Regions from separate parts of the Micromonospora sp. WMMD708 genome, predicted to be linked through region 3. Evidence: riboswitches for the same ligand, from Rfam matches in the RefSeq annotation. Region 3 holds a riboswitch; each other region holds the start of a gene.
The links. A riboswitch is a leader RNA that binds a small molecule or an ion and turns the genes downstream of it on or off. The one in region 3 is predicted to bind cyclic di-AMP.
Positions count from the first base shown of each region.

Region 1 (3,267 bases), 1.6 Mb from region 3:
GCCCCGACCCGCCACATCCGTCCGCGAGGTGTCGACCCGTGAACACCGTGCTCTCCCAGTTCCTGATCGGGGTGCCGACCGCCACCGCGATCTGGTCCCTGCTGCTCGTCCTCGCGCTGACCGGCCTCGCCGTCCTGGTCGCCCGTCCCGAGCGGGACCGGGCGACCGACGCGACCCCCGTCGTACCACCGCCGGACGCCCCACCCCCGGTCGCCGACCTGCGGCGGTACGCCGAGGAGGTGGCCGTCGCCGCCGCCGGGGCGGCCCAGACCGCCCGCCGTCACCGGACCGCCTGGCTGGCCGCCCAGGACACCCTGGAACGGGCCTGGCAGGCGTACGACGAGGCCGAGACGGCCGCCCGCCGGTTCGTCGGCGCGGGGACGCTGCCCAGCCCGCGTACCCCCCGGACACCCGCCGAGTACGCGGGCCGGGAGCGGTGGCTGCACCAGGAGGCGGTGGCGGCGCACTGGCGGGGCGAGTTGTCGGTGGAGCGGCTGCGGGACGTTTTCGCGCACCGCGACGGTTGGGACCCGCGCCGGCACCCCGTCGAGCACGAGGTGATGCTCGCCCGGGCGGTCCGGGAGGACAGGCGTGCGGCGTACCGGGCGGCGGCCTGGCGGGAAAGCGTCGCGTGGCGGGACGCCGAGCTGGCCGCCGAGGCCGCCCGATCCCTGGCCGCCGAGGCGTACGCGGCGGCGCAGCGGGTGCGGCCGGGCCGGGTCCCGCTGCCCCGTACCGCGACGTCGGCGGCGACCCGCCCCACGCAGGCCGCCCGCTGGCACCCGGCCCGGGTCGGCTGACCACCCCGCGACCGCCGCTCCCGGCCTGTCCCGGCCCGGCCCGGCCCGGCCTGTCCCGGCCCGGCCCGGCCCGGGGTGATCGACACAACGACGCGCAAATGGCGGTGTCCACCCCACGTTGACCCCGCAACTTCGGCCCCGTTGCGGCCCCAGGGCCCCAGGGCCCCAGGGCCCCAGGGCTCCGGGGCCGTGCGGGCGGGGGTCTCGGGGGTCGAATTGTTATCCAGCTCCGGTGTGGGGGGCGTCACGGCCGGGGAAAATCGGACAGGCAGTCACAGGCGGTCACATCGACTTCGATGATCATCGGAGGTTGCGGTCGGGTTGTCCGGTTGTCGCCATGCCGGGGTCCGACGACGCTTCGTCCCCGGGGCTGGCCCTCGCTGCCCGAGTGCCCCGCAAAGAAGCCGACCCGACGATGTTTACGCAGCTCACGGGGCTTGGCGGGAGGGAGGGCGGCCAGTAGTGTCGCTGCGGTCCGGTGCGGTTTCCGATCGCAGGAGGCGACGCCGCACCGACCCGCTCAATCGTGCACGTCACGAACCGGGGACCCACACGCACCACCTGGGGTGAATCTCCGGGCCACGGCCCGGGGTAGGGCGATCTTCCCGCCCGAATCCGTCAGCTAACCCGGTCGGCGGCAGCGGAAGGAGTTTCATCCTCGTGCAGCATGACCCCACCCTCTCGGTGGTTCCTCCACCTCGGTGCCGGGGTGCCGCCGGACCGTCGCGCCTGACGCGCTGACCCGGCCGTCCACCCCGCCGCCCGACCCCGGTCGGGCGACCCGCCGACCCGTCCGGCTCCCCGCCGGGCGGTCCCTGCCGAACGAGCGGCGCAACACCCGATCCGCGCGTGGCGTACCCGCCGCGTGCCGATCCGGCGTGCCCGGCCGCCTCGCCCCGTGGAGGAACACCCCGTGAAGCACCACATGAAGCGTCAGCTCCGCCGGCTGGGCGCCCAGCGCCCGTACCGGATGGTCGCCGGCTCGGCGGCGGTCCTCGTCCTGGCCGCCGGTGGCACCGCCCTGGCCGCCGGGGTCGACGACGCCCCGACCGACCAGCGCGCCACCGCCGTGGCCGAGGCCGCCCCCCGCCTCGACGACGTCGCCAGCCGTGCCCAGGCCCGGGTCACCGTACCCGCCCCGGCCAGCCCGTCGGCCACCCCTTCCACCAGCCCCTCGGCGAGTCCCACCCCGTCGCCGCACGTCACCCGGGCCAAGGCCCGCGCCACCGCCGACCCGGACCTGATCCGCAAGGCGACCCCGAAGCCCCCCTCGTCGAAGGTCCTGCGCTACGACTACCAGGCCCAGATCACCTACTACTACTGCGGCCCGGCGGCGGTACGCAACGCGCTCAGCGCGGCCGGCATCGAGCGCGGCCAGGACGCCCTCGCCGCCCAGTTGGGCACCACCGAGATGGGCACCAACTCGGCCGAGGACACCACCCGGGTGCTCAACGCCGTGGTCAAGGGTGACCCGTACCGGACCCGGATGTTCGCCGGCACCCCCAGCGACGCCCAGATCGAGCGGCTGCGGGCCGACGTGGTCGCGGCGGTCACCGACAAGCGGGCCGTGGTCGCGAACGTGGCCGGGGACGCCACCGACCTCGACGGCGGCTGGCACTCCTTCCCCGGTGGCCACTACGTCGCCGCCGTGGGCTACCGGGACAACGGCCGCACCGTGCGGATCGCCGACTCGGCCGACCCGTCGCTGCCGGCCTACTGGGTCAGCGTGACCACCCTGGCCAACTGGATCGCCACCCGGGGCTACTCCGCCTGACCGAGCCACCCCCACCCGCCCCGGCCGCCCGCGGCCGGGGCGGTGCTCGTCATGGGGCCGATGTAGCGGTGTCAGCGGATCCGGATACCGCAACATCGGCCCAAGAGGCCACCGCCGGGTCAGGCCCGGGGCGAGAGGACCGTGGCGCCCCGCGGGGCCGGCGGGGTCCAGCCCGGCTCCAGCTCGCGGCGGGCGGCGTCGAGGAAACCGTCGGCGTACGCGTCGGCGGGGAAGTCGCCCAGGTAGCGGCGGCGGGTGTCCCAGCGGGCCGCCGCCAGCGGGTCGGTGTCCAGCAGGCCGGTCAGCACCTCGTCGAGGTTGGCCATGTCCCGGCGCAGCACGTAACCGGAGCGGGCCAGCGGGAACCGGGTGAGGAACTCGTCGCCGTCGACGCCCAGGTCGGTCACCGCGTACGGCTTGCCCGAGTAGAGGTAGTCGGAGATGACCCCGGAGACGTCGGATACCAGCGCGTCGGAGCGGTTGACGCAGTCGGTCAGGCTCAGCTCACGGCTGGCCGCCGCACCCCACAGGTGCTGCCGGCCGGTACGGGTCCGGTCGGCGGCGAGCAGCTCGGTGAGCCGGGCCAGCTGCCGGGCCGAGGTCGGGTTCTGCCCGGTGTATGGGTGGGCCCGCAGGATCACCGTGGCCCCCCGGTCGAGCAGCGCGCGCAGCAGCGGCTCCGCCACCGGCAGC
Region 1 covers NZ_CP186060.1:4,443,443-4,446,709, reverse strand. The annotation lists gene ACN260_RS19760 (hypothetical protein) at 39-800, shown strand; cyclic di-AMP (ydaO/yuaA leader) riboswitch at 1,308-1,452, shown strand; gene ACN260_RS19755 (C39 family peptidase) at 1,726-2,574, shown strand; gene ACN260_RS19750 (CDP-glycerol glycerophosphotransferase family protein) at 2,694-3,267, opposite strand, start outside.
Region 1: linked by a shared signal. The riboswitch ahead of ACN260_RS19755 (C39 family peptidase) and the one ahead of ACN260_RS26750 (coiled-coil domain-containing protein) in region 3 are both predicted to bind cyclic di-AMP.

Region 2 (3,267 bases), 2.2 Mb from region 3:
CGCCTGACCACCGTCGAGCCGACCGGCTGACCGACCGGCACCGGGCCCACCTGGCCGGACGTCCGACCGTCACTTGCATACATAGCGATGTGAGCATAGATTGGAGCCGGTCCGCAGCGGGGACGGAGGGTGTGGACGTGGGCGCAGGTCATGACCACAGCGCGACGGTGAGCAATGCCGCACACCGGCACCGGGGCCGGCTCTGGGCGGCCTTCGGGTTGCTCGCCGTGCTCATGGTGGTCGAGGCGGCGGCCGCCTTCGGCACCGGCTCGCTGGCCCTGCTCTCCGACGCGGGGCACATGTTCACCGACGTGCTCGGCATCGGGATGGCGCTGGCCGCCATCACCGCCACCCGGCGGGCCGCACGGGACCCGCAGCGCACCTTCGGCCTCTACCGGCTGGAGGTGCTCGCCGCTCTGGCCAACGCCGTCCTGCTCAGCGGGGTCGCGGTCTACGTGCTGATCGAGGCGGTCCGCCGGCTCGGCGAGCCACCCGAGGTGCTGGCCGGCCCGATGCTGGTGGTGGCGGTGCTCGGCCTGCTCGCCAACATCGTCGCGTTCGGCCTGCTGCGGGAGGGCGCCAGGGAGAGCATCAACCTGCGCGGGGCGTACCTGGAGGTGCTCGGCGACCTGCTCGGCTCGGTCGGGGTGATCGTGGCGGCGCTGCTGATCGCCGGCACCGGCTGGTGGTGGGCCGACCCGCTGGTCGCCGTGGCGATCGGCGTGTTCATCCTGCCCCGCACCTGGCGGCTCGGCCGGGCGGCGGTGCGCATCCTGGTGCAGGCCGCCCCGGAGCACCTGCCGGTGACCGCCGTACACGACCGGCTGACCGCCGTGCCCGGGGTCGCCGAGGTGCACGACCTGCACGTCTGGACGCTCACCTCCGGCATGGACGTCGCCTCGGCCCACCTCACCCTGGCCGGTGACGCCGAGGTCGGCACGGTGCTGGCGGCCGCCCGGGGTGCCCTGCGGGAGGACTTCCACATCGAGCACGCCACCCTCCAGGTCGAGCCGGGAGCGACCCCCGGCGCGTGCGGCCCCGCCCACTGGTGACCCCACCCCGGGCCGGAAGGTCAGCCCCGCCGGGTACGCACGCACAGAGATCGCGAAAATTTGCGTTGTTTGACCCTTTTAAGGGTATTCACTCTCGTACCCTCAGTCACGAGGTAGGCAGGCGTCACACGCGTACCGGTAGGCTCGGCCCCGGTCTCCGCCAGGCAGAGGCCGCCGCCTAATCGCCCGCCCGGGCGAACCGGGGAACCACGTTCCTGGGGTGCATCCGCGCAAGCGGTAGGGATCTTCCGTCCCGAACCCGTCAGCTAACCCGGTCGGCGGCTGACGGAAGGACATCCGCATGCACGTACGCACCACCACGCGGCTACTGGCCGCAGTCGTCACGGCGCTGGCCCTGGGCGTGTCGGCCGCGCCGTTCACCCCGGCCGCCGCCGCGCCCGCCACCCGGCTCGCCGCCCCCGGCGACGACGACGAGGGCGGCACCCCGGCGCTGCGCGACCAGCTCGACGCGGCCAGCAAGGGCTGGCTGGAGGCCAAGGCCGCCCTGGAACGCTCCACCAAGCGCCAGCAGGAACTCGACGGGCAGCTCAAGACCATCGAGGGGCAACTGGTCACGCAGACCGCCAAGGTCGGCGAAATCGCCGGCGCGGCCTACCGCACCGGCCGGCTCGGGCCGATGTCCGCCCTGCTCAACAGCAACACCCCGAGCGGTTTCCTGGACCGCGCGGCCGCGCTGGAGACGGTCGCCACCCGGGAGGACCAGGAACTGCGCACGATGATCGAGACCCGGGACCAGGCCGTCCGGACCCGGGCCGCGGTCAGCCGGGAGATCACCGAACAGCGCAAGCAGGTCGCCACCATGGGCAAGCGCAAGGAGCAGGCCGAACGGGCGTTGGCGGTGGCCGCCGCCGACAAGCCGGCCCCCACCTCCCGTGACTCCGGCAGCTCGGACGGCACGTCCACCAGCAACGCCAAGGGGGCGCCCCGCAACTCCGACGGCTCCTGGCCGTCCGAGTCGTGCAGCGTCAACGACCCGACGCCGGCCAACGGCTGTATCACCCCGCGTACGCTCAACGCCCTGAACCAGGCCAAGGCGGCCGGTTTCACCAGGTACGTCTCCTGCTACCGGCCCAGCGGCTCCGGCGAGCACCCCAAGGGCCGGGCGTGCGACTTCGCCGCCCAGCGGAACGGCTTCGGCGGGGTGGCCAGTGGTGGCGACCGGACGTACGGCAACAACCTCGCCGCGTACTTCATCCGCAACGCCGACCGGCTCGGTGTGCTGTACGTGATCTGGTTCAAGCGGATCTGGCTGCCGAGCAGCGGGTGGAAGGCGTACAGCGGGGGCAACGGGGACCCGTCCAGCGACCACACCAACCACGTGCACCTGTCGATGATCTGAGCCGACCCGGTGGCCCGTCCGGCCCGGGCGGGCCACCGGACCACGGCCGGCCGCAACGGCAGGTCAGGTCAGGTGCCGCCGCGCCGCGACCGGGTCGGGCAGCCCGGGGTGCCGGCGGTGGTCAGCCCACCGGAGGCGGGTCGCCGGCCCGGGAGTCCAGAACGGCACCGAGGCGGCTGGCCAGCCCCAGGTGGGCCGCGCGGGCCTGCCGGAAGGCGTAGCCGAACAACGGCGCCGGTGCGGCGAGGGTGATCTCCACGTCGATCCGCAGCAGGTCACCCTCCATCCGCAGCCGGGTGTGGTTGCGTACGGTGGTGCCGGGCTGCTGGCGGGCCACCGTCACGATCTCGTCGTCGCCGGCGAGCAGCACGTCGGCCTGGTAGGTGACGGGGAACCGCAGCGGCCCCAGCTCCAGCCGGTCGGTGATCGCGTAGCTGGCCAGGGCGCCCGGCCGGGCGGCCAGCCGGCGCACCCGGACGATCAGGGGATGCAGCTCCTCCTGCCGGGACAGGTCGCTCAGCAGCTCCATCGCCTCCGCCGGTGAGCAGCGCGCCTGCACCGTGTAGCTGAAGCTCTCCCGCCGGACCACCGGGCCTCCTGACCATCGTCGGTCGCACGATCGTGCCGTACCGGAGACGGACTGGCAACGTCCCTGGTCAGTGGCCCTGACGCCGACCGGTGGCCCGGTCAGGCGCCGGGCAGGACCTCGGGGGTGGCGGCACCGGCGAAGTACGGCTCCGGGGCGCCGAAGAGCCCGAGCAGGCCGGTGACCCAGAGCTGCCGGTGCACGAACCGGCTCGGCTCGGTGACGATCAGCTTGACGCCGCTGACCTCGGCGGTCTGGAAGCCGGCGAC
Region 2 covers NZ_CP186060.1:1,398,185-1,401,451, reverse strand. The annotation lists gene ACN260_RS06455 (HelD family protein) at 1-30, shown strand, start outside; gene ACN260_RS06450 (cation diffusion facilitator family transporter) at 138-1,052, shown strand; cyclic di-AMP (ydaO/yuaA leader) riboswitch at 1,218-1,349, shown strand; gene ACN260_RS06445 (coiled-coil domain-containing protein) at 1,354-2,412, shown strand; gene ACN260_RS06440 (SRPBCC family protein) at 2,534-3,001, opposite strand; gene ACN260_RS06435 (STAS domain-containing protein) at 3,100-3,267, opposite strand, start outside.
Region 2: linked by a shared signal. The riboswitch ahead of ACN260_RS06445 (coiled-coil domain-containing protein) and the one ahead of ACN260_RS26750 (coiled-coil domain-containing protein) in region 3 are both predicted to bind cyclic di-AMP.

Region 3 (3,267 bases):
GGCCGCCGAGGGCCGCGCCGACGAGATGGCAGCCGAGATGATGGCGGCCGTCGGCCGCCTGATGAAACGCGGCTGACCCGCCCCGAGGGGATGTGCGTCGCGGCGGGCCCGGCAGCATGCCGACGACCACGGGCAGCCGCCCGGCCGTACGGGTGGGTCGGCGCGTGGGCAGGCCGAACCGGGCGGACGGGCCGTGGTGGTGGCTACCATCGTCCGACGATGACCCGCCGCCCGTGGTGAACCGGCTGGCCGGCTGACACGTATCCCGTCCCGGATCGTTGGGAGAACTCGCACGCATGGGCGCCGATCACACCCGTCCCACCCCGTCCACCCCGCCGCGGGTGCGGCGGCTCCTCGTCATGACGGTGGTGCCGCTGATCGTGGTCACGGTGATCGCCACGCTGGTCCTCTGGCCCGGCACGACCCCCGAGATCGACCAAGGTGAGCAGGTGCCCCGTCACCACGGCACGGTGACCCGGGTGGTGACCGAGCCGTGCCCGCCCGCCCCGCAGACCCCCGACGGCCCCTCCGGGGTGGCCGAAGGGCCGTGCGGGACGGTGACGGTCGCCGTCGAGCAGGGGCCGGACGCGGGCCGGGAGGTGCAGACACCGGTACCGTCCGGGCCGGGAGCGCCGACGGTGGCGGTCGGCGACGAGGTGGTGCTCGTCGCGTTGGCCGACCCGAGCGATCCGTCGGCGAGCAGCTACCACATCGCCGAGCACCAGCGGGGCATGCCGCTGCTCTGGCTGGTCGCCCTGTTCGCGGCGGCGATCGTGGCGTTCGGCCGGCTGCGCGGGCTGGCCGCCCTGGCCGGTCTCGGGGCGAGCTTCGCCATCCTGTTGACCTTCGTGGTGCCGGGCATCTCCGCCGGGGGTGCACCGCTGCCGATCGCGGTCACCGGTGCCGCATTGATCATGTTCGTGGTGCTGTACCTGACCCACGGGATCACCGCGCAGACCTCGGTGGCGGTGCTGGGCACCCTGGGCAGCCTGGTGCTGACCGGCGTACTGGGCACGCTGGCCACCGCCGCCACCCACCTGACCGGGTACGGCAGCGAGGAGGCCACCACGCTGTCGATGTACCAACGTGACGTGGACCTGCACGGCCTGCTGCTGGCCGGGATCATCATCGGTTCGCTGGGGGTCCTGGACGACGTCACGGTCACCCAGGCGGCCACCGTCACCGAGCTGGCGCACGCCAACCCGGGGCTGTCCCGGTTGCAGCTCTACCGGGCGGCGACCCGGGTCGGCCGGGCGCACATCGCGTCCACGGTCAACACGATCGTGCTGGCGTACGCGGGCGCGTCGCTGCCGTTGCTGCTCCTGCTCACCGCCGACAGCCGCCCGGTGGGCCAGATCCTCACCAGCGAGTTCCTGGCCCAGGAGATCGTCCGCAGCGCGGTGGCGACCCTCGGCCTGGTGGCGGCGGTGCCGCTGACCACCGGACTGGCCGCACTGGTCGTGACCGCCGGACGGGGGCCGGCCGACGCCGGTACGGCCGGGCCGCCGCCCACCCCACGTCCGGCCCCCGACCGCGCCGAGGCGCTGGAGGCGTTGAGCGCGCCCCGGCACGGCGATCCGTCCACCCCGGCCGCCGCACGGTGGCCAGACCCGGAAAGGAGCACGGACACCGCATGGTGACACTGCGCTGCGTGACCGGAGGCGAGGTCGCGGCTGTCGGTCGCGTCACTGATTACCCCTCGCTATCGGGAAAATACTCATTTGGTCGGGTTGCGGGCGTAGATCCCCGGGACGACTCTCGGGTAACCTCGCTGCCGGTCACCGCCGAAGGCGCCCACCGGCGCCAGCGGTGCCACCGCCCAATCGCCGTACGGCGAGCCGGGGAACCGAGCACCCGGGGTGAATCCGCGCCAGCGGTAGGGGCCACTTCCGTCCCGAACCCGTCAGCTAACCCGGTCGGCGGTCGACGGAAGGGAAAACTGTGACGGCACCCCTACGCCGCTGGTTGACGCCGGCAGTGGCCGTACTCGCCGCCCTGGCGATCGTCGCCGGACCGGCCGCCGCCCCCGCGACGGCCGCGCCCAACGCGCCCACCCCCTCGGGGCACGAGGAGGACGACGAGCCGAAGCTGCTCACCGACGTCATCGAAGCCACCAACCGGGAGTACTCGGCGGCGAAGACCCGGCTGGAGAAGTCCAAGAAGCGCCAGCTCGAATACGCCATCGAGGTGGAGAAGGCGGAGCAGGAACTGGCGGCGCTGGCCCCGCAGGTCACCGAGATCGCCGCCCAGTCGTACCGGACGGGTCGGGTCGGCGCGGTCGCCGCGCTGCTGGAGAGCGACGCCCCGGACGCTTTCGTCCGCCGGGCCGCCGCCCTGGACGAGCTGAACATGGTCAACGCCGGCAAGCTGGCCGAGGTCAACAAGGTCAAGACCCGGGCCGAGCAGGCCAAGCTCGCCGTCGACGCCGAGGTCCGGGAGCAGCAGAAGCAGACCAACCTGATGGCCAAGAAGAAGACCGAGGCCGACAAGGCGCTGGCCCTGGTCGGCGGTCGGGGCTTCACCGGCGGCCTGGTCGACGCGACGTCCCCGGTGGCCCGCGTCGCCCCCGGCCAGAGCGCCAACGGCGATTGGCGCGGCGAGTCGTGCAGTGAGAACGACCCGACCACGTCCGGTTGCGTCACCCCGCGCACGCTGCACATGTACAAGGAGGTCAAGCGGGCCGGGTTCAACCGGTTCGTCGGCTGCTACCGCCCCGGTGGGCCGTGGGAGCACCCCAAGGGCAGGGCGTGCGACTGGTCGTTGCAGAACAGCGGGTTCAGCCCGTGGCACAACAACGACACCCGGATGTACGGCAACAACCTCGCCGCGTTCCTGATCCGCAACTCGGACCGGCTGGGCATCTACTACGTGATCTGGAACCGGCAGATCTGGTTCCCGGCCAACGGCTGGAGTTCGTACTCGGGGCCGTCCGACCACACCGACCACGTGCACGTGTCACTGCTGTAGCGCGGTGATCAGCCCCATCGGGGTCGATCGAGCAAGCGACGAAGGCCGCCCGGTCCAGCCGGGCGGCCTTCGTCGTGCCTGGGGCGGTTCAGCCGGGGACGGCCGCCGGGGCGGGGTCGACACCCGTCGGCACGGCGGGCCCGGGTACCGCGACGGCGGACGCCTGAGCGGTGGGCTCCTCGGCCGGGGCGACCTGGCGGACCTCGCCGGCGGCGAGCCGGTAGGACATGCCGACCACCGCGCACCGACCGGCGGCCACCTCGGCGGCGATCACCGGAGAGTTGCCGAGCAGCACTTCGA
Region 3 covers NZ_CP186060.1:6,072,216-6,075,482, forward strand. The annotation lists gene ACN260_RS26740 (metal-sensitive transcriptional regulator) at 1-76, shown strand, start outside; gene ACN260_RS26745 (YibE/F family protein) at 297-1,640, shown strand; cyclic di-AMP (ydaO/yuaA leader) riboswitch at 1,807-1,938, shown strand; gene ACN260_RS26750 (coiled-coil domain-containing protein) at 1,942-2,967, shown strand; gene ACN260_RS26755 (carbonic anhydrase) at 3,056-3,267, opposite strand, start outside.